DNA from 2 places in the Paenibacillus sp. FSL H8-0537 genome. Region 2 is predicted to be linked to the other one. Evidence: riboswitches for the same ligand, from Rfam matches in the RefSeq annotation. Region 2 holds a riboswitch; the other holds the start of a gene.
The links. Region 2 has a riboswitch for cyclic di-GMP ahead of MHB80_RS23955 (transglutaminase-like domain-containing protein). Riboswitches for the same ligand answer to the same signal wherever they lie in the genome.
Positions count from the first base shown of each region.

Region 1: another riboswitch for cyclic di-GMP. It lies ahead of MHB80_RS20280 (methyl-accepting chemotaxis protein); the one in region 2 lies ahead of MHB80_RS23955 (transglutaminase-like domain-containing protein).

Region 1 covers NZ_CP150290.1:4,821,845-4,833,794, reverse strand. The annotation lists gene MHB80_RS20320 (HEAT repeat domain-containing protein) at 1-87, shown strand, start outside; gene MHB80_RS20315 (AAA family ATPase) at 145-1,248, shown strand; gene MHB80_RS20310 (DUF5682 family protein) at 1,245-3,554, shown strand; gene MHB80_RS20305 (VWA domain-containing protein) at 3,558-4,769, shown strand; gene MHB80_RS20300 (MATE family efflux transporter) at 4,872-6,224, opposite strand; gene MHB80_RS20295 (MarR family transcriptional regulator) at 6,343-6,798, opposite strand; gene MHB80_RS20290 (GCN5 family acetyltransferase) at 6,984-7,460, shown strand; gene MHB80_RS20285 (SprT family zinc-dependent metalloprotease) at 7,464-8,120, shown strand; cyclic di-GMP riboswitch class I at 8,437-8,522, shown strand; gene MHB80_RS20280 (methyl-accepting chemotaxis protein) at 8,613-10,589, shown strand; gene MHB80_RS20275 (saccharopine dehydrogenase NADP-binding domain-containing protein) at 10,797-11,876, opposite strand.
Region 2 covers NZ_CP150290.1:5,636,138-5,648,087, forward strand. The annotation lists gene MHB80_RS23950 (SdrD B-like domain-containing protein) at 1-4,936, opposite strand, end outside; gene MHB80_RS23955 (transglutaminase-like domain-containing protein) at 5,192-6,004, opposite strand; cyclic di-GMP riboswitch class I at 6,018-6,103, opposite strand; gene MHB80_RS23960 (hypothetical protein) at 6,463-6,993, opposite strand; gene MHB80_RS23965 (response regulator) at 7,083-8,246, opposite strand; gene MHB80_RS23970 (type 1 glutamine amidotransferase domain-containing protein) at 8,522-9,043, opposite strand; gene MHB80_RS23975 (hypothetical protein) at 9,708-9,893, opposite strand; gene MHB80_RS23980 (hypothetical protein) at 10,033-10,599, opposite strand; gene MHB80_RS23985 (hypothetical protein) at 10,648-11,097, opposite strand; gene MHB80_RS23990 (SPFH domain-containing protein) at 11,222-11,950, opposite strand, start outside.

The DNA of each region.
Region 1 (11,950 bases), 810 kb from region 2:
GCAGACCGCTTGGAAGCCATTCTTCCGAGCTATAGATACGACTGTGCGCGACAGCTGGAAGAAATAATCGGCTTATTGCGAAAATAAGGGCTGCCATAACGCTGAAGGTTCAACAGCCTATTGAAACTTAAAGGAGATGGACAAATGAGTACAGATCAAGAACAGCTTCAGGATATGATGCGGCTTCCGGCGGAGGTTTTATACAGTCACGAGCTGGAGGCGCTGCGCAAAGCAGAGAAAGGGAAAATTCCGGCAGGCTGGCAAATGTCGCCCCGCTCGGTGCTGACCTTCATCATTGGCGGCAAAGCCGGCAAGACGGTCATTACGCCCAAATACATTGGCAATACCCGTTTAATTGAAATGGCGATTGCAACGCTTGTTACGGACCGCGCATTGCTGCTAATTGGCGAGCCGGGCACCGCTAAATCATGGCTGTCGGAAAATTTGGCGGCCGCCATCTATGGCAATTCCGGGCTCGTCGTGCAGGGAACCGCCGGAACGAGTGAGGAGCAGGTTCGCTACTCTTGGAACTATGCGATGCTGCTGGCTAATGGGCCTACGCCGGAGGCACTTGTGAAAAGCCCGATTATGCGGGCGATGGAGGATGGGGGCATTGCCCGCTTTGAAGAAATTTCCCGCTGTGCGTCGGAGGTTCAGGATGCGCTCATTTCAATCCTTTCCGAGAAGACGATATCGGTACCCGAGCTTGGAAAAGAAACGAGTGCCCGCAAAGGCTTCTCGATTATTGCGACAGCGAATACCCGGGACCGCGGAGTCAACGAAATGTCGGCGGCGCTTAAACGCCGGTTTAACATTATTGTGCTGCCGGCACCATCGGATCTGGAAACAGAGCTTGAAATAGTGAAAAAACGGGTCGGCGAAATTGCGGCATCCTATGAGCTTGAGGCCTCTCTTCCAGCAGATGAGGCGCTGCTCAAGGTCGTTACGATTTTCCGCGAGCTGCGCAGCGGCATGACGCTCGACAAGAAAGAGAAGCTGAAATCGCCAGCAGGTGTCATCTCGACCGCGGAAGCGATCTCTCTGCTGACCAACAGCATGGCGCTGGCCGCGAGCTTCGGCAGCGGGGAGCTGACCGATAGCGACTTGGCGGCCGGGCTGCAGGGCGCGATCGTCAAGGATGATGATAAGGACAAGCTCGTCTGGAAGGAATATTTGGACAACGTCATGAAGAAGCGGGGAGCAGAGTGGCGGAATTTGTATCAAGCCTGCAAGGAGATGAACGAGTGAATGTAAATGCTGAGGATCAGGTGTTTATTTTCGGAGTGCGTCATTTGTCCCCTGGCGGGGCGAAGCATTTGCTGGAGTACCTGAATGAGGTTCAGCCGACAGCGGTACTTATTGAAGGGCCATCCGATGCTACTGGCGAGATCAAGCACTTGACACATGCTGCTACTAAATTGCCAGCAGCCCTATTAGCTTTTACCGAAGAGCTGCCCGTGCGTACGGTGTTATGGCCCTTTGCTGTCTATTCGCCGGAGTTTCAGGCGATGAAATGGGCTAAGGAGCATGGCGCGGCTGCGGCATTTATCGATCTTCCTTCGTCGGTGACGCTGGCGCTGCAGGACGCGCTCAGATCAAAGGAAAAGGAGCCTTCTGCTGTACCCGAAGGGGAAGAGAAACGTTCCATTTACAGCCGAATTGCCGAGCTTGCCGGTGAAAGCGATTATGATATGTATTGGGAGCGCAGCTTTGAGCATAATGCCAATCCCGGCGCGTACCGGGAAGCCATACTCGCATTTTCAGCGGAGATGAGAGCCCTTGGCGAGGAGAAGGAGCAGCGCGAGCGCCCGGCCGAGCATGCCTATAATGCTTTGCGCGAGTCCTATATGCGGCGGCAGATCAAGGAAATGATTGATGCCGGCCATCATCCACAGCGTATCGTGGTCGTCTGCGGCGCCTATCATGCGGCTGCATTAGCGAATTTGACCGAGGCGATGAGCGATGAGGCGGCAGCGGGACTGCCTTCCCGCAGCACCAAGCATACGCTAATGCCCTACTCCTATTATAAGCTGTCGACGATGTCGGGGTATGGTGCCGGAAATGATGCGCCCCACTATTATCAATTGATGTGGGAGGCGCTGGAGCGCGGAGCGCTGGATGATCTTCCTCATCGTTATCTCGCCTCGGTTGCCAGATTGGTAAGGAGCGGCGGCACTCACCGCTCTACCGCTGAGGTAATTGAAGCTGTACGGATGGCGGAGTCGCTTGCTGCGCTGCATGACGGCAGCGCGCCTACTTTGCGCGATCTCCATGATGCTGCACAAACGCTGCTGGGGCACGGGGAGTTATCTGCTGTCGCAGAAGCGCTCGCTAGAGTTGATGTGGGAACGGCTATAGGCAGCTTGGCAGAAGGAGTAAGCCAAACCCCTATTCAGGATGATTTGAATCGGCAGCTAAAAAGATTAAAGCTGGAAAAGTACAAGACGACGGTCGCCAGCACCCTAACGCTTGATCTCAGAGAAAATCGCAGGGTCGCTTCTGCGGAGGCTGCTTTTTTGGATTTAAACCGTTCCATTTTATTTCACCGGCTGCTTCTGCTCGGCATATCGTTTGTAAAGAGCCAGCCAAGCGGTCAGGAAGGAGCTACCTGGGCGGAAAATTGGCTTATCCAGTGGTCACCGGAAGCTGAAATTCAAGTCGTAGAAGCGACGCTGCTTGGGGAGACCATTGAAGTGGCTTGTGCTTATATGCTTCGTGAGAAGCTTCTTGCCTGCCGCTCTATTGATGAAGCCTCGGCGCTCATTCATATTGCCGGCTGCTGTGGCATGACCTCGCAGATGGAGGAAGGCAGCAGGGTGCTGCAGATGCTGGCCGCCGACAGCCGCGATGTCGTGAAAATAGCAGCAGCAGCGCGGGAATTAGCGATGATTATTGGCTATGGCGACATTCGCAAGGTAGATACTGAGCCGCTCATTCCGCTGCTTGTGCAGCTGTTCCACCGCGGCTCCTTATATTTGCTGGATGGCTCGGGCTGCAATGATGAAGCAGCTGGCGGCATGATTACGGCGATAAATGAGCTAAACCGCATATCGCAGGACCAGAGCGAAATCATTGATGACCAGCTATGGGTGCAGGAGCTGCTGCATTTATCGGAGCGAGACGACCGCAATCCTAAATTGTCCGGTTTCGCCTGTGCTATCTTGATGGAACGGGGTGCGATTACCGCTGAGCAGTGTGCTGCGGAAGTTTCACGGCGCCTGTCCCCAGGCATTACGGCTGATCTTGGTGCAGGCTGGTTTGAAGGGCTGTCGATGCGCAATCGCTACAGTCTGCTCTCACGGACAAGCTTATGGGAACAGCTGAACCATTACATTAATTCGCTGCAGGACGATGAGTTTAAACGGGCGCTTGTCTTTTTGCGGAGAGCCTTCAGCTCCTTCTCTTCAAGGGAGAAGACGATGATTGGCGAGCTGCTGGGCGAGCTGTGGGGAGTCAGCGGCGAGCAGGCGGCGGAAATTATAACAGGTGAGCTAATGGAGGAAGAGATAAAAATGCTGGACGATCTGAATGATTTTGATTTTGAGGACCTTTAGCGTATGGAGGACAATCGGAAAGAAAATACAGTCTCGCGCTGGCGGCTGATTTTAGGGCAAGAAGCGGAGGGCCAATTGGCTAGCTGCAATGAGGACGGGCGGCTTGCCCTTACGGAGGAAGAGCTTATTATGGATGCGGCGCTGGCAGCCATTTATGATGAAAGCGGCGCGGCTGGCAGTACGAAGGGCGGCTCTGGCACTGGAGCCGGAAGAGGGTCAAGCGCGGGGCACGGATCGCTTAACCTGTCCAAGTGGCTCGGCGATGTGAGGTCGTTTTTTCCAGAGGATGTCGTGTCTATCATTCAAAATGATGCGATGGAACGCAAAGGCTGGAAGCAGCTGCTGTTCGAGCCGGAACTGCTCGCCTCCGTCAAGCCGGATATTCAGCTCGTAGGCACGCTGCTTTCGCTTAAGGGGAAAATCCCTGAGAAAACGAAAGATACGGCGCGACTGCTTGTGAAAGCTGTAGTAGATGAGCTGGTAAAGCTGCTGGAAACCGATATTCGCCGTGCGGTGACGGGGGCGCTCAACAAGAGACAGCATTCGCCGCTGCCATCCCTTAGCGGGCTGGACTGGAAGCGGACCATTCAGCGGAATTTGAAGCATTATGATACGGAGCGGCGGGTAATCATTCCTGAAAAATTTTATTATTTTGACAGGGCGCAGCGCAGCCGAGAATGGACGGTCATTATCGATATTGATCAGAGCGGCTCGATGGCTGATTCGATTATTTGGGCTTCGGTTATAGGTTCGATTTTTGCAAGCATTCCGGCTCTAAATACTAGAGTAGTGGTGTTTGATACCGAGGTTGTGGATTTGACCGAGCAATGTGCTAACGATCCCGTTGATATGCTGTTCGGCATTCAGCTTGGCGGTGGTACGGATATTCATAAGTCGGTCAAATATTGTGAGCAATTTATTGAAGAGCCGAAGAAAACGCTGTTCATTATCATCTCGGATTTGTATGAAGGCGGCAATCAGTCCGGGCTTATACGCCGAATGCGGGAAATGCGAGAATCGGGTGTGCGTACGATGTGCCTGCTGGCTTTGTCTGACAAAGGCCAGCCGTTCTATGACGAAGGGCTTGCGAAACAGCTGTCCCGCGATGGCACGCCGTGTTTTGCCTGCACGCCCGCGTTGCTCCCTACCCTAGTGGAAGGCGCACTGAAGGGGCAGGATTTGGCGGAGCTGGCGAAGCGGATGGGGACTTTGTAAGGAAGCTTATTTTATTTGATGCTGAAAGATACGGAAGGCGGACTTCCGTGTCTTTTTTTGATTAGGGCGTGTCTGAAAACCCGTTCAGTATAGAAAATATATTTATTGCGCCAATTGCTCTAAATCCGGCTGGAGTTTATTCCGCAGCACATAAAGCATGAGCGCCCCGACGAGGAAGGCAACAGCATCCGCTATAACGAGCGACCAGACAACACCATGGAAGCCATTCATGCGATTAGCGAGATACAAGACAGGGATGAGCGTCACACCTTGCACGATGGCCATTGCGAAAGCCGCTTTTACTTGACCCGTCGCTTGGAAAATGCCCGTGAAGAGCGTTGTCGTCCCCGAAATGAACAAGGATAAAAATGTGACATGCAGAATATAGCTGCCTAACTCAATTAATTGCGAATCGTTCGTGAAGAAGCCAATCAAATGATCCGAAGTTAAATACACGATAACACCGAAGATCGTAGCCAAAGCAGCAACCATCTTAATCGTAAAGCTGATCGTTTTTTTCATCCGAAGCTTATTGGCCGTGAAGGAAAAGGCGATGAGTGGTACAACCCCTTCACATAGCCCCATCAGGATAACTTCAGGAAATTGCAGCAGTCGTGATGAAATGCCAAATCCAGCAACGGCTTGATTCCCATATTCAATAAGGTAGTGGTTGAAAATCAGTCCCATTGCACCTAGGAACATGCTCATAATAAATACGGGTGTGCCAATTTTGAAAATGTTACTCGTAATTTCTTTAGATGCTTTGAACCATTTCAACGATATGCTGAGGAACTTGCTTTTTCTCCCTATATAGATAGCGAAAAAGATACTTGCTGCTGCGTTGGAAATGACCGTTGCTGCTGCAACTCCCATCACATCCCCGTGTAATACAAAAATAACGATTGCATCAAGAATAATATTAACGATAACGCTTAGAATCATCCCAATCATGGAGGTCATTGCGGCCCCTTCGGAGCGGACAATGTTCTCCAAGGAGAAAAATAAGACGACAAACGGCGAACCAATGAGCATCATGGTGACATAGTCTTTTGTGAATGCGAAGGAGCTAGCCGTTGCCCCGAGCCCATGAACAATTTGGTCAATAAGTGGTAGTCCCACAATCATCAACAATAAACCGAGGACAAGACTTGTGTAGAAGGAGAAGGAGGATACATGCTTCACCACATCATAGCTTTTTTCACCTAATAATCTGGAGATGAATGTACCTGCGCCTATGCCAATTAGATTACCCAGCGCCATAAAAGCTGCGAACAATGGTAGGGTAAGCGCTAGCGCCGTTAGCATTTCGGTATTGTGCAGGGTGCCAAGGAAATATGCGTTAAGAATGGAGTAAATAACACTCATCGACATGCCGAGCATCATAGGAACGGCGAAATGAGCGATAGCTTTATAAATCGGTGCTTTTTCAAAATAATGGAGGTTTTCAGCATCCATGTGGGTCACCACTTTCTCATGTATGGTTTGCAGTTAATTACTTAGAGTTCTAACTATATGAGGATCATAACCCCTTCCCTTCATGCGTAGGAGGGGGTTACGAGAGTTGTGAAAATTACTATCTGCGCTCAAAAGAGTTCGTTGTATCTTCATCGATATTGGCTTCGATGCGTGCAAGGAACCTGAACAGTAAGTTGGTTTCATCGTCGGTGAAGCCTTCCAGCAGCGTAAGTTCAAAATCTTCAAAATATTGATTGAATGAGCCAAGAAGCTCTTTCGCAGCTGGGGTTACACGCAATAGGTTGCGGCGCTCATCCTTCGGATCAGACCTGCGAACAATAAGGCCTTTCTTCTCCAAATTGTTGACCAGACTGCTGATAGAGGAGCCTTTACGGTTAAAGGTGATTTCTAGATCCTTCTGGGAAAGTCCCCCTTCTTCATGTTCATTAATATACCGAATGGCATGCCCTTGCTCTACCGTTAGCCCGTACGCCTCCAACTTCTTATTGACGTTGAGCTTCATCATTAGTCCGATCATACGAAATTTATGCTGCAGGTTGCGGTCTTGCTGCATGCTTATCACCTTCTGTTAAAATGAATTAGAAATCTAATAGTTAGATGTCTAATTAAATATATCGTGATGGATTTCGGTTGTCAAATCGTTTTTATTATTTTTTAATTCATCGATTATGGTATGATAACGGTCACGAGTCAGAGCGACTAGAAGATAAGCTTTCAGACAAAAAGGAGATTAAAATCATGTCTAGCATTACAGCCAAACCATTTGATAAAGAAATGCAGAACACACTCGGCGAGATTACGACGACCTACCATGCAAGCGAATTGAGCCAGAAGGACCCATCGGAGCTGCCGGAAAACGTTTATGTGATTGAAGCAGAAGAGACGATGGTCGGCTACGGCGTTATTTGGGAATATGCAAGCGGCAAGCAGCTCATTGAAAAAGCCGAAAAGGATTATTTTAGCGATGACGAAAAATATTTGGAAAAGGACTTTTATATCGACATTAAAAATAAAAAGGATTTTGTTTTTATAGAAGCGCTGGATGTGCTGAAGGAATATGAAGGCAAAGGGCATGCGGCATCCTTTATCAACTGGCTTAAAGCGAAATATCCGAAGCAGAGAATGTATGTGTACACACTGGATAAAACGCGCAACTTCTGGTTTAAGCAAGACTTTGAAGTGCTCGGCACGACAGCCTGGATGACCTATAACTAGCCGATGAACATTGAATTTGAAAATCAAACGATATCGTTTCATGTTCAATATGGCAATCGTGAAAAGAAAATATCGATTCAAATCGAGCCATCAGGCTTCATTACGGTAAAAGCGCCGAAAGCAGCAAGTGAAGAGGTCATTAAACGGGCAGTCGAGCGGCATGGGAAATGGATTTTGCAGCAAACGCAGCATCTTGCGGAGGCTACTAAAGCGCCGCAAACGAAGCAATACCAAGATACAGAGAAATTTCTCTACCTTGGCAAAGAGCATTTGCTGCATGAATTAATCAAGACAGATGGCTTAACTGAGGAGGAGCTTCGGAAAAACCTCAAGAAGTTTTATTTTTCAAGCTGCAAAAAATTAATAGGGGAACGTCTGCCTATTTATCAGGCGCAGCTGAGGATAAAGCCCAAAACGGTTGAGATCGTAGAGTCCACGACGAAGTGGGGAAGCTGCAGCTCCAGCAAGCATTTAACCTTTAACTATCGTTTGGCGATGGCTCCAATTGATGTGATTGATTACGTCATTATCCATGAGCTTTGCCATCTGTTTCATATGAATCATGACCGATCCTTTTGGCGGCGCGTAGGCAGCCTTATGCCGGATTATAAAGAAAAAGAACAGTATTTGGCCAGGTATGGCGGCTTCATGACGCTCTGACGCTGGGCAGTCAAAGAGAACGTCCTAATGGTTGTCGAGTCCGAAGCGTCTGGGGTGCGCCAGCCCCAGCCCCAGCCCCAGCCCCAGCCCCAGCCCCAGCCCCCAGCCCCGAGCCCCTGACCTGGTTTCATCGTTACCCCTCTAATCTTACTTATGCAAGCTCCTCTATATCCTTCAAGTTCTCCGTTGATTGCAAAAAAACCTTTCATTGGCTCATCATCACTGTATTTTTTGGATAAATATGTAAGTTTTGAAGAGTTCTAATAAAAAAATAATGTGTAACTATAAAAGTTCAGTGTCATTTTACCGATATTCTTTTCTATAAAGGCGAACTCGCTGAAAGGCGGGGACGCAGAGCTTAGGATCTAATGAGCTAAGCGTGATGATAGCCGGGTCGCCGAATAAGGAAGGGGTATGTGTACACAAATCCAGTCTATTCAGCCCGGATTTTTTTCGTATTCAAAAATTTATGAAGGAAAAAGAGTGATTACCATGAAACTAACCATCAAAAGCAGCCTGATTACCACTCTATTAATGACACTATCGCTAAGCTGTGTGTCTTTCCTTGGCTATGATAGGGCCAAAACGACATTGGAGGCAAACTTTAAGGAACAGGCGGAGCAGCAGCTGACGGTTGTTCAAAACTACATCGATATCTGGATTCAGGGCACACAGGCCAAATACAAGGCATTAAGTCAGTCCGATGACGTGAGAAACAGAGATATTCCTGAAATTCTCGCTTACAGCAACCGAATGACGGAGATCACTGATAACCCGGACGAATTTGCATTTATTGCCCCTGACGGCACGCTTTATTTGCCGGGAGCAACGGTTAGTGTAAAGGATTACCCGCATTTTCAAAGGGCGATCAACGGTGAGACCGTCACCATTGATCCGGTAGGCTCAAAGTCTCCCGGGGTGGAGGGAACTCCAATTGTGCTTACGGCTACTCCTGTAAGGGACGACCAAGGAAATATCGTTGGAGTCGGCAATGGAGGTCAGCCTATTCAGGACTTGATTGATCTCATCTCCAAAGTGAAATTGGGACAAAGCGGTCATGCGATTGTTTATACAAAGGATGGCACGGTTGTGGCCAGTGAAAAACCCGAAGAGACCCTACAGAAAAATATGGCCGATTACGAGAATGAGACGCTAAATAAAATTGTAACGGACAGCACGAATGGCGACACGGGTTTGGCTGAAGCCGTCATTAACGGCTCGGAGCATATGATCGTTTATGGAAAATCTGGCATGATGGATTGGGGCATTGCGATTTTGGTTCCCAAAAGCGAAGCCTATGCTGAAGCCGAAGCCTTGTTGCGGTTTTCGATTTTTGTAACAATCGTGTGCCTTCTGGTTTCCGCAGCAATCATCTATACGGTCATGCGCAAAACGTTAAAGCCGCTTTCCGTCATGAACGAAAAGCTGCAAGGGCTCTCCGCCAGCGAAGGCGACTTGTCCTCCAGGCTGACATTTGAAACGAAGGATGAAATCGGCGAGCTTTCCAGAAGTTTTAACGGGATGCTTGAAAATCTGCAAGGTCTGATCATTTCTATTTTGGATAAAGGACAGATTGTTGCCAGCTCATCGTCACATCTATTGGGCAATCTGGATCAAATATCATCTACCGTTAAGCAAACCACCACCAATATTCAGCAAGCAAATGTCGGATTGCAGGGCCAAATGATGGGATATGAAAGGAATTTGGGGTTAATTGGTGAAATCGGTGAAGGGGTATATGGCATTTTGAATACATCCAACCAAACCTCCGGCATAGCCGCAGAGGCTTCCCAAGGAGCAAAAACAGGCAATGAAGCCGTTGGTGGCTTGGCCAATCAGATGGATTCCATCCAACAGACGGTTAATGAAGCCGCAGCAGTCATTAAGCAATTGGGCGCGCGTTCGGAGGAGATTGGAGACATTACGTCCGTCATTAAATCAATTGCTTCCCAAACAAACATTCTGGCGCTCAACGCTTCAATCGAGGCTGTCAGAGCGGGAGTCCATGGAAAAGGGTTTGCGGTAGTGGCGGAAGAAATTCGCAAGCTTGCGGAGAAATCTACAGAATCCTCCAATCAGATAGCGAATCTCATTCATCAGGTACAAGCTGACACTACCCATGCAGTGGGGACAATGGACAAAGGTACAGGTGAAGTTGCGCTTGGTTTGGAGCAAGTGGGGAAGGTTGGCGTTTTATTCCAGACGCTAGTGACGACAACGACGGACGTATCCATTCATATGGAGAGGATTGCCGCCGCCGCCGACCGGTTAAATGCAAATACGGAGCGTGTGGAATCCGAGATTAAAGAAAGTGTGCAAATCGGCAAAAACTCATCCCAAAGCTTTGAGACGATTGCCGCCATGTCGGAAGAGCAGCTTGCCTCCATTATGGAAATAAACAGCTCTGTGGAACAACTGACACGAACAGCGGATGAGCTAAAAACGATGCTTAACCGGTTTAATGTTTAGTTGAGTTACAACGAGGCTATGTCCAAAGCTGACATCCTGTCGCTATGGCAGGGCCTTTTTTTTGCCCCTGGAAAGCTAACGATCGTTAGCTTTCCAGGGGCAGGGATGCAGCGTGGTGGCATTGTTGATTAAGAAGCGAAATTTTGAGAATGCGGACACGGGGATAGGTTCGGTTTAGCGGGTACAGCGGCTTCATGACGCTCTAATTTAGTAGGAGACAAGCACGCCATATTGTTTGAAAAAGCCGATAATCGCAGCTGCGTCCATCCGCGAATCCGGCAGCTCTTCTGGATAATAAACGCCGGGAGCGAGCGGTTCGTTGTCAGGCCTTAGCAGCAATTTCTCGGCTTGGACAGCCGCTCCAAGGGCGGTAAGGTGAGTCTGACCGAGCGGGTCCGAAATGGCGATTCGCCGCTCGACCGAGCGGCCATTATGGTCATTTCCCTTTAGGTGAATAAGCACATGATGGGCGCTGCCGGTACCTGGATTATAGAGCAGGCGCTGCCTGAATGATCGGAACCTTTTTCCGCTGATCATTTTCCATATCCCGCTGTTAACGAGTCCCACGAGCAAAGAGGTGGTTGCCTTGCTGTCGAAGGTGATGCGGAAGCTGGCAGTATCAATATGGCTGGCCTTTAGCAATGTCACATGATCGGGGGTGTCAAGCCGATAGCATTTTGCTTTATAGCCATTGGGGAACTGAACTTTCACCGGATCGGTCATCGGATGTACTAGTCGGCTTTTTCCCGCTTCCGTAATATGAAAAGGGATCGTCATCCGATCCATATAGGCGGTAGAATCTGGGCCCGCTTTATCCTGCAGGGAGTATAGAGCATGGATATCAACAGCTACGTTCTCAAGCGAATCGGCATGCAGCATAGCGAATAGAGAAGCTGTCCCCGCCATCCAGCCGGAAGACAGCACGACAGGAGCATGGAGCTCCACCTTTCTCAATTTAGCAGAGGACTGCTCGAATAGCTCTGTCCAGCGCGTCACATCGATGAATGGGATTTTTCTTCTCACGGCAGCTAAAAGCAGCTTATCTTGCAAATCGTTGACAGCGCTGATGATGAGCGAGATATGCTCGCCTGCATGCTGCAGCGGATCTTCCGCATTCGTATCTACAACCGCAGTATGTACACGTTCAGACTCAAAGGCAGCGGCTTTCCCCGGCGATCTTCCTCCCAAAACAATTTCCAAATCCGCATGCCGATCAAGTAAAATGTGGGCGATCTGTCTGCCAACTTCGCCATATCCTCCAACAATAAGAACCTTGTTTTTATACATAAAATAAACCTCCGATTAAATGTTTATATGTTTAAGTTTTTCGACCTATAGCCGTTTGAAAAAGGAATGTCTGT
Region 2 (11,950 bases):
CGTTGTCATTACGGTCAAACCACACATAATTGCCAATAACCCCTTTGGCAACTACGCCAAGGTCAATCGTATGATCAACCCAGCCAGCCGTTTCATTAATAATGATTTTGGCTGTTATGCCGTCTGCATCCGTTGCATTGGAATCAAGAGCGGTGTTCGCTCCTTGCTCCGCGCTTGTTTTCACATAATCGCTTGGCAAAACGAATTGAACATAATATTCGCCTGCAAGCAAATTATCGAATAAATAATAGCCCGGCTTGCCGCTTGCATCATTCGCTGTTGTCGTTTCAGCTACAGGCGTACCTGTGCTGCTGCCTTTATACAGCTTAACCACAATGCCATTAATACCGTCTTTCTCATCTTCGTTCTGCAAGCCATCGCGGTTGCGATCGAGCCATACATAATTCCCGATTTCACCGCGTGGAACAAGACCCAAATCAATCGTCAAATCATTCCAGCCTGCTGGTCCAATCGCAATGACCTCGGTTATTCCTTGGCCATCCGTTTTGTTCGAATCCACATCTGGTGCTCCAGCTTCCGGCTTAGTTACACCGTATTCCGCCGGAATGACGAACTGGACATGATAGTCGCCTTGCGGCAATCCAGCAAATAAATAAAATCCTGGTTTACCATTTTCATCATGCGTAACGGTCTCAGCCAATACATGGTTTGCATCGTCATAAAGCTTAACGATAATGCCATTAATGCCTGTTTCCGCTGCATCTTGCAGCCCATCTTCATTACGGTCAAGCCATACATAGTTGCCGATGGAGCCACGCTCATCCGAAACGACAGGTATTTCATGCTCAGTCGTCACTGGCGGCGTTTCATTCGAAACCGCTTTGGCCACATTGATAATAGAAGCCGCTGCTGTATCTACTGACGTTACCTGGTATGAATACGTAAATTCCTTGGATTCCCCAGATTTCAGTGATGGAATGGTTGGTATGCCAGATACTTTTGTATCGGTAATCACAACATTCGTTAAATCGCGCTTGCCTGTATTGGTTACTTTAACCGTGTAGTTAATCCAGCTTCCTGCTGCTGTATCGGAAACAGCGACTGCACTGCCCTTTTTCTCAATCTTGAGCCCTGCTGTCGGAATGCTGGCCTCATCCTTAATTGGATCAGGGGATTCATTGTAATATACGGTTGCTACATTATCCAAATCTGTCAAATCCAAATCTGCATCTGTGACGCGGTATACGCCCTCAAGCGTCAGTCCCGCTCCTGCTGCCAGATTTTTAATGATGATAGACGGATTCGTGCCGGTGCTTACCAGTTGACCAATAATGTCTGGCCTGTCATGGCTGCCGCTATTCAAGGCAATTTCCTCGCCATTATACGTCAGCTTAGTAAACTCAAAGCCGGCTTGCAGTCTATCAAGCGCATCTGAAATTTTAAAATTATGCAAAGTAACAGAAGAGGTATTTTTCAAAGAAAGCTTATAATGCACATCGTTTCCTACCACTACATACTGCTGCGAAGGAGCAATCGTGGAGGAGCCTTGCGTCACACTCGTAATTTCTTTCTCGAATGTGATGGAAGGGTATGAACCGCCCGTAGGTGATGCTGTTTCGATTAGTCCCAAATCGATTGTCGGAATTTTACCAGCTGTACCTAAGCTGATCGTATCCGTACGATATGGCGTATAACCGTCTACAGTAGCGCCTTTCGTTACCAGATTGGAGTCATTGTCATTCGTATGGCTTGGATCTGCTCCACTCACATTTGCAGTCGTTGGCATGTAGCGATCCGGCAGCACAAACTCTACGAAATAATTGCCTGCCTCAAGTCCCTGGAACAAATAATAGCCTGGACTTCCATTGTAATGATAGCCCGTCTTGCTTGACTTGAACGGCGTCGTTTCACCTGCTTTGTACAGATTTACGGTAATGCCGTTAATACCTGCACCTTGACCGCTGTCGCCCGGATATTCTTCATCCTGCGTGCCATCGCGGTTGCTGTCGAACCAGACAAAATTTCCGATTTCGCCAAGCGGTACATGCTCGTTGTTCGGGTGAATCAGGAAGCCGACTTTGTTAGGGGCTGTTGGAAGCATTTTGCTGCCTTCATCATTGCCTGCACCGACTTCAGTTGCTTGAATGGCAAAAGAGTTCCAAGCTACTTCATTGGTCGGTGCTCCTACAGGGGCATCCATTTTCCAATCCAATACGATATAGTCGCCTGGCGCAAGACCAGCTGATCCATCACTGCCTACAATGTTCGACAGCTGGAAGTATAGCGACTTGATGTCTGTCAAATCATCCTTCTGATAATTGCCTTGTTCGATCCAGCCTTGCTTGCTGTCATTCACATTCGTGAAATTAACAACCTGCTCCTGATTAACCGACTTGCTGTAATAGGTGGACAGCGTGTAGTTCACCGTTCTGCTTCCCGCTGCCGCTGAAGATGTAAAGGTTTTATTGCCGGACGAGAGTACTTCCGACAGGTTAGGCTGCCACTGCGTGCCCCTTGCTTCATAAGGTGAACTACTGTTGACGCGCAGCGCATTATCGCCTACATGCGGCAAAATATCCAGCACATCAATGACGCCAAGTCTCGTATTACCGCTATTGCGTACCGCCAAACGATAATCTGCTGTTCCGCCTTCATACGTTACGCTGTAACGCGGATACTCAGTGTATGCAATATCGCCATCATAATCGAATGGCTGTACGGGAATAGCCGGTATTCCATCATACGTAGCATCATCTGCTGCCCGGAAAATAGGCTCCAGATCGCCTTGATTCCATTTTGTCGACTGTACGAGCGACGCTTTGCGTACCGTTACATTCGCAGAGGCATGAACAAAAAATTCATCCGTTCCCGCTGTTGGATCAAAGCCAATGACTGTATCTTTAATCGCATTGTTGCGTGTTTGCCATGCTGGCAAACTTTGCGGCTTATCCTGTGCGGAGTCCCCTGTATGCCAGAACTCTGTATTAGGATCGCTTGTTGTAATATACATATCGTTCGTATAGGTTGTACCTTGAGGCGTACCCGCACGAACCTCGCCTTTATAGCTGATTTCAAAGCTTGTGCCTGGAGCAAAAGAAGTGCCGTCGGACCATGACCATTTGACAAGAGTCCGTCCAGTACCGTTCCAGTTTTTATCAACAAGCTCTAGCTGTGGAGCACTTGCTCCAGCAGGCGTGCCCGTAAACGTAAACGAGGCTGCCAGCGCCGCAGCAGGATCGGCTATTTTAGGGTTGAGGTAATAATCAAAGCTTGTTGGCAATAAATCATAGACAACTGGATTAATATAAGGTCCCGTTGCTTTAATATCATTGCGAACCGTTAAAGTGAACGGCACTGTGCTGAGCGGACGGAAATTTCCCGCTCCAATCGCTTTATTAGCAACAAGCCATGGCTTCTCATTGTTGATGTTGAAATCTGCTTGAGCCGTTTTTTGAGGCTTATTATCCCATTGACCTGGAACGGTAACATTCAGTGCCTGATAATCCAGAGACACTTGATTCGTTACTTGATCGCCGTGAACGACAGGAGCATTCGTACCGTTAGCAAAGTCTCTAACCGTTCCTGTAATTTCAATGCCGCCAATTGTACCGCCTGGAGCCAAAGTGCTGAACGACCACTCCAAAGCAGCCAAATATTCGCCTGCATTGAGCACAATGCGGTTCGTACCAGCTGTCGTGCTCACTGTAATTGTGCCGTTAGGCGCAAGACTGCCGCTATACGCATGCCAAGTTTCAGTCACGCCATCGCTTGTTTTATAACGAAGCTGGGATGTGAAAACATTTGGCATTTTAATGCTGCTGTAATCCATTTCCACAGGCAGCACATCTGTCAATACCAGGTTCGACAAAGAGGTATTTACATTTGTTCCCGTATTGCTGATGCCGCCGATGTTGAACTTCTGGGTTTGGCCATGCCAGCGATACTGGTAAACGCGCGACTTGGTTAAACCGGAAACGCCAGATACCGGCTCTCCGAATTTAGTTGTCACATCAGCGTCAGGATCAGTGACCGCCCCGTCACCCTCGAGCGTATAGCCGCTCAAAATTTCAACGTTGTTTTTGCGCTCAAGCGGTGTTCCGGTCGGATGACCATACCCTAAATCGTCAGGGAATGTGACCGATACTTTTGCTTCAAAAGATTGTCCGGAAGCCAGCTCAATGTTCGACCAAGTGATCGTACGAGCAGTTGAATCATAGATGCCACTTTCTGTTGAGTCCACATATACGGCATCTGGCGGCAGCGTATCGACTAACGTCGCATATTTCAAGCTGCCAGGATTCGTATTGCCCGCTTCGCCTTTAATGCCTACCGTATACTCAACCGCTCCGCCAATAATTGGAACTCCGCCGCCAAATCCGGTGTCTTGGCTTTTGTAAGCCCACCATTTGTCATAGGTTGAGGCAGTTGGTGTCGCCGTCGGTGTTGCTGTAGGCGTCGGTGTAGCTACTGGATTCGGGTCCGCGTTAATCGTTACATTCGCCGATGCTGTTGTACTTTCCGCTGAATCAACGAGTGTAATCATCGCCGTATTCGTCGTAGGAACAACCGAACTTGAGCCAGTCGGCTTCGCTTTCACTGGAATTTCCAGCTTCACCGAAGTACCGGAAGGCAGTGGATGTGCATTAACCGTAAGGGTTTGGCCGTTTTTCGTATCCCAGCCTCCATCCTCCCAGCCATCCACAATTTCAAATTGTGCCGGTACAGTATCAACAATCGTTACATTCTTACCAACATGAGTCGCGCCATCCGCCTGATACAAGATGGTATACTTGAAGGTATCGCCTACATTAACGGTGCTCACACTAGCTGTCTTTGTAAAAGTCAGTCCTGTAATCGGACCTGCTGCCTGTATTGGCGCTGCGAATGGCTGGAATGCGGCTTGCAGCAGCAAAACGAGCAGCATGATCCAGGAAATCTTTTGCCTGATCGCTCTCTGTCTACTTGCGGGCATCATATCAATCCTCTCTTTTTCTCTATCTTGTCTAGTTGTTCTATTGTTGTGATTACCTCACGAAAGCCAAGTTTTTCTCCATCCTCTCCCTCCTTGCATTCAAATAAGAAAATTATATCTAGCCCAACTGTACAAAAACTTTACAAGCTTCCCCTTCATTCGATAGCCTAAATAACAGCAAAAAAAGCTCCGCCCATCCCTTGAAGGATAGACGAAGCTTCTGTACGTGCCTATTCATTTCTATGTGCTTAGATCCGTTTAATAGACTTTAGCAGCTGTATAACGCGAGCTGTCTTTAATCATTTTGCCCGCTTTCTTGCTGTTCTTCATGCCAGCATCAAGCGTCGTATCGATCGTGATCCATTTGCCGTCCAAATATACTTCATTCCAAGCATGATAGTTAGATACATCGGACGCTTTGCCCGTCACCATTTTAGCCGGAATGTCCACGCTGCGAAGCATGCCTGCCATTAATGCAGCATAACCGTAGCAAATGTCTTTCTGCGAGCTAAACGTACGATCGATTTGTGGCAAATAATCGTTGGTCACCTTAGCTGCAAGCTGATGATCGTAAGAAATATTCGCTACAATATATTTGTAAATTGCCGTTACCTTCTCGGTATCCGTCTTTTTCCCCTTAGTCAGTTCCAATGCTTTCTTGACCGCTTTGCTGTTGCTGCTCCAGTCAATATTTTGAATGGAGTTTAAATAGACGAGGCTGCTGTCACTCAAATTCAAGGTAACTTTGCCTGTTTGAACTGCTCTATATTTATTGGTTCCACTGACGTTTTCCAATAATGTAATCGTATAGTCTCCATTGCCCAGTTGAAGCGCAAACCACTCTTCTGTCTGGTTTGCCCGGAGCGCATATGTGTAATTTTTGCCGTCTTTGGCTACAACCAGCCTTGTATCTATGCCCGACTTGACCTCATAACGAATACCAATGCTTCCTTTATCCACATTGGATTCATCGAGCCAGCTTGTCCCAGCTGCTGCCACTTGAGCAGTTGCTTGCGGGAACACGGACAGTATCAATGCAAGCAAAATCATAACCGTTAAACTTTTGCGCATAAAAAAAACTCCCTTCGGTGGCTAGGCTACCATCTAAATAATAGAGAAGGCCCTTTAGCTTTGCGTCCCTGCCTTTCGACAGGTTTGCCGTTATCGTGTAAAGTTTTGTAAGTGGTGTTAGGTAGAAGAACTACCTTATATTAATCTATGATTATCTCTAGTATATACCCATTATTTGCAACAAACAATACGTTAAACCTTTTTTATTTCCAGGCTGAGGCTTGTATTTTCTGGCTTTTCTTCATCCATCTCCGCTTTAACCGTTTCATAAAAGGCTCTTCTTTCCGCTCTTTAAGCATGCCCTTTACATCCCTTAGCAGGAGCATATACCGCATTTCATCCTCATGCTTCAAGCTTTGAAACTCTTTCAAATGTTCAGCGCCCATCCCACTTCAGCTCCATCATACGTTTTATCAATCCTTTTTCGGCTGATAAAATTCTGATACCCGAACCAGCGTTTAGCTGCTTTTGACCGTATAAAATTTTTGGAATCTCCAAAACTTCCTCGGTCCTGTCGACAAATAAAGCCAAGCAAAAAAATCACGAATACCGTCATCCACGATTCCCTCATTGTACCGATAAAGCTGCCGCTGATAGTTCAGGCGACATATTTCTACCCCATCCCACCAAAAAGAGAACGTGTTTCGCTTGTCGTCATGCTCCAGAGCAATAATAAATTTCCCTTCCGAAAGCTGAAAATATTGCTTGTCATAGAAAAACAAAGGCCCCTCAGAAGTAGCTGTAATCCCAATAAAATGACCTCGATGATGGGTATAAAAGCCTCGAACGATCGTGTAATCGGTCACTTGATTTAAATTCAGCTGTCGTAGGTGCTGGGCTCCCTCGCTTATACAGCAAGCCAGCTCAGGATAGCGAAAATGGCGAATGACGTTTATTTGCCGTTTCTCGGTTATCATCATCTTCTTCAACCATTCCTTTGAACATGCTATTTTTTGAAAATGAAGCCCGTAAAGCTTGTCCGTCTCCATTTTCACCTGCTCCTCCATTATAAATAAGGCAACTCTACAATTTCTCGACAAAATCCCTGTTTAATCTCGAAAAATTTACAAAATAGGCCCTACAACGTGCTAACGCTGCTTTTCCACTCTTTATACCATTCTATAATGTACGCGCTTGGCTGCTCGTTCAATTCTTCTATCAGCGCGGCGGTTAAAACATTGTACTGCTGATTAACCATAAGATGATTTCCTTTAGACGCATACAGCTGCATTAAGGCAAAATAAGCCTCTTCCGCTTGCGCATGCTCCTCTATAATCCGAATATATCCAGCAATCGCTTTATCCAGCTGACCATGCTCGACATGCCATTCTTCCAATCGATAGGAAGTATTCAGCCATAACCGTTTCAGCCGCTGGCGCTCGCTCTCCGCCCACCAATAATCATAATCCTTTAAATAATCGCCTCTATAAAGATTCATAGTCTCTTCGTATTCCGCAAGCGTTGCAGCCGCTAGCGGCGGTGCGGCAGCAATGCCCCGCTCCCATTCCTCTACATCGAGCACAACCTGATTCAGCGTCATTATGTATCCTTCTGTTGTATTGGCAATGTGAAAACACTTTCCAAACTGATCTAGCGTTTTCCTAATATGGTACACAGTCGTATACAGCTGGGCATATATTTTTTCAGTCCCATTATCGGGCCATAGCAAATCGATTAATATCGATTTTCTTACAAGCTGTTCGCGATGCTGGAGCAAATACAGAAACAACTCCTGCGCCTTCGTTGTACGCCACCTTATGGCTGCATCCTTTTTCCCGGAAAACTCCACACTGAACTGCCCCAATAGCTGCAAAACCAGATGCTGCTCCTCATTCGCATTTTTCACTGACTGTAGAGCCTGCTCTTTATCCTTCGCAGACGAATCCAGCCGCTTCTGAATCCGTTCCATCGTTTTCAATAAGCGCTCAGGATGAATCGGTTTGACGACATAATCCAGTGCATTCAGCTCAAAAGCTTTCACTGCGTATTCATCATAAGCGGTTACAAATACGATATTCAGCTCCGGCCTGACCTCAAGAAGCTGTTCAGCAAGCGCAATGCCACTCACTTCAGGCAAATTAATATCCAAAAATACGACATCCGGCAGATCGCGTAAAATCCGCTCTTTCCCGGTCATCGGATCCTCATATTTCCCCAAAACCTCTACGTTATTTAATTTCACGAGTTGTCGCTCCAAGTAATCCAAAGCGAGGCATTCATCATCTACAAGGATAACCTTCATGCTTTACTCCTTTAATATACGAAATAACCACTCGTTCACAAACTCTGCCATGCTGACAACAATTATAATCCAGTTAAATAGTTGCCGCAATCATTTGGCTTGAATAGCCGTTACAAATTCAGGAAAATTTGCATATTAAAAAGAGCAGCATTTGCTAAACCTCAAGTAGGCTAAACGCTTGCTGCTCTTACGCTCTGCGGTTAGGGTTTTGTTCAAAGGCAAAACTCGCAGCGATAATGGATAGAATGGACGATCCAGTTGTTCTGCTAGATAGTCTACCAGGCGTTGACGCCCAACTGTTCAATCGTTGCCTGAATAAAAGCAGGCTCGTCCTCTGGTGTACGGGAAGTAATCAAATTGCGATCTACCACGACTTCCTCATTACGAAAATGTCCCCCAGCTGCCAGCACTTCCTGCTCCAGCTCCGGATAAGCTGTAAGCGTCCGTCCCTGCAGCAACCCAGCCTCAGCCAACACTTGCGGGCCGTGACAGATGGCGGCAATGGTTATACCTTTTTCATCAGCATCTTTTACGAAAGCATGCACGGCCGCATCCTCCTTCAAGTGGGAGGGGGATGCCCCGCCAGGGATAATAATCGCCGCATAGTCGCTTGCCTTTGCCTCATTAATCGCCAGATGCGACTTATAGGCAATTGTGCCTTGCTTGCCCTTCAATTCCTCATTGCTGCGCAAGCTTATAATAACCGCCTCATGGCCATTTTTCACCATTTCATCATACGGATTTTGCATTTCGGAATCTTCAAAGCCATCGGCCAGCAGAAAAGCCACCTTCTTCATTTGCGTCATCCTTTACACGCTCCTTCTTGTTTGGGCTCTATTTTACTTTACCCTAAAAAAAGGATTCGCAAACAAATCCTGATGCTCAGATGCGATCAACGATACACGAGCATCCTCCCGCAATAGTCGCATTCCTCGCTTTGCATTGGACGCAACAACTTACTAGCACCGCAGCCTGGGCAGCTGATTGTTTTAGGCACGGACGGTGGGGCAGACGGGGGCGGGGGGCTTTGCCTAGCATTATGAACCGCTATCCGTTCCGCTAAACGGGCTGCCGCTGCTGCTTGCTCCTCGGCCTCCCACGCAGCTCTCCGCTCTTGCTCTTCATTCTCGGCCGTACTTCTCTCAAGCTCTAGCTCTTGCTCCGCGCTCTGCAATTCAAGTCGCAGGGATTCTATTGCTTCCCTAATCGGCTTCTGGACTGGTTCACGTTCTGCAAACTGTAAAACAAGGTGAACTAAAATCCACGCTGGGAAAATAAAAATCACGGAATAAAGAAGTATATTCAGCAGTAATTTTCCCTGATATGAATCCGGTAATACAATTATATAAAAGATAACTCCAATAATTGGCCATACCGATCCAATTATATACACACCGATTTTCTCGCTTCTCTCTAGCATAACTCATCCCGCCTCTGTAGCTTCATCCACTTTCTTCTATTTTAATGATGTTCGCTCCCAAGTCTTGTTGCTCCTAATATAAATATGACCACCGCTGTTATCCCGAAATATTTACCGAAAAATAAAGCCTGCTCCGCGAAGGACTTCTCTCCTCCCCAATAGTACGGTGTGAACAGCATGCCATTCACAAGGCATCCGATTGCAATGATTTTAAGTACTCCACCCATCTCGCTTCCTCCTCTTCCTTTCGTTACAAAGACGACACCCTGCTCCCTAATAAAAAGAGCAGCATCCGTTAACCTCTACATAGGCTAAACGATTGCTGCTCTAATCACCTCCGCTCCTACCATGCAGGCACTGCTCGTGTTAACTGTACACCAGCATCGTTCCGCAGTAGTCGCATTCCATGCTCTGCATAGGCTGCAGCACCTTTCTCGCGCCACAGCCCGCACAGCTGATACTTTTGGGCATGAGGGGTGGTGGAGGTGGAGACGACGGTGGAGGCGGGGGCGGTGAAGTACGGCTCTTCGCTTCACGCCTTGCCACTGCCTCCGCTTCTGCGCGAATAGCCGCTAGCGTCGCTTCCTTCTCAGCCTCTAGCCTAGCCGCTTCTTCGGCTTCTTCCTCCTCTTCGGCTCGTTCACGCTCTTCTCTTGCAAGCTCCTGTTCATGCTCCAGCTTCTGCAGCTCCAATCGAAACTGGACAAGATACGGCTCCTGTTCATCTAAATATTTTTGCTTCCATTTAAAACGCCTGTTCTTCCTTGCCCCGACACAAATAAGGCAAGCACCAGGAAATAAAAAGACGACAATCCAAGAGGCTATGATGCCATCTACTCCATAACCTGACTGGGGCAATGTATTAGGATATATGATGAGACCTAAAGCAGCCCACAATACGCCAATTGCCTTATGCCAAAAACCAGCTGCCATTTTCATTCACCCCGTCTTTCGCTCCGTATGGCATAGGAGCCTTTACACCTAGCGGTATTCAATATTTGCATGGCAATATTCACAGAGGATCGTTTGTTTAGGCCATAGCATTGTATGGTTGCCGCAGCTTGGGCAAGCAACAGACTTTCTCCCCTGTCCCGAGCTGCTCGCAGGAGCCCTGCCTTCCCTTGCCTGCTCCCTCTGCAGCCGCGCATGCCTCATTTCATCGGCCATTTTTTTAGCTTCTAACGTGTTCTGTTGTATGGTAGCATGGCTCACCCGAATGTTGGCAACCCATGAGGCATCCTTCTTCTTCTCTCCTTTGGCAGCAAAATAAGCCAGTAAAAAAAAGAACAGAGCGGGTAGAATCGCTCCAAAAATATATAACCCTACTTTTTGTGAAAATAAAAGTGAACTTGGCCTATTATCATATTCCCCTAGCATATAGCCTACCACTAGCAAAAATCCCACGCCAATTACGCGAAACGTCAAACTCATGAAGCTTTCCCTCTTTCCCAGCAGCAACGCCATTACGTCTCACACGCAGTAATGTGCTGCTTTTGATAGCTGCCACGGCCCAACACTTGCCCCTCCCATGAACTGCACACGAGCTGCATAGGAGCTATGCTCTGCCAGCAAGTCCATGCCCGCATTCTGGGCAAAACTTCTGCCCTGCCTGAACTTCATGACGGCATCCCGGACATTGCTGGCTGCCGCTGCTGTTATTGGTGCCGCAATGCGGACAAAACTTGGCGCTTGCGGCCACTTGCTCCCCGCAGCCTCTACACGGACGCGGCAGCGTCTCGCCGCAAGCGCTGCAATTGACTGCATCGTCCGCACAATCCGCGCCGCAGCTTGGACAAGGATTATAAGCATCACCGCAGTTGGCGCAAAACTTAGAATTTTCCCGATGCGGCATGCCGCATTTATCGCAATTATGGATGGGCCTAGGCACTCCCGCCTGACCGCCGGCGGAGCTGCCAGCAAGCCCTTTGCCGCAGCTGTTGCAAAATTTCGCCTGCGCATCGTTGCGGCTTTGGCAGCTTGGACAAACCTGAGCTGCGCCTGCTGCACCATATAGCTGCTCGCCCAGCTGCCCAAATTGGCTGCCGAAAATGCCGCCAATTCCCGCTCCCATGCTAAGTCCGAGCGCTGCGCCCATGACGCCGGCTTGCGAGCTGCCTTCATTTTTCGCTGCGCCCTCCAGAGTGTCGAAGGTACGCTCCTGCTGGTAGTTATAGCCGATAATGTCCATCTCTGCTTTGCGCGCAAGCGCATCACGCAGCCGTTTCAGCGAGGCATCATCCTCCGGCGTACTGATCGAATCAATGAAGAAATTGACGAGCCGAAT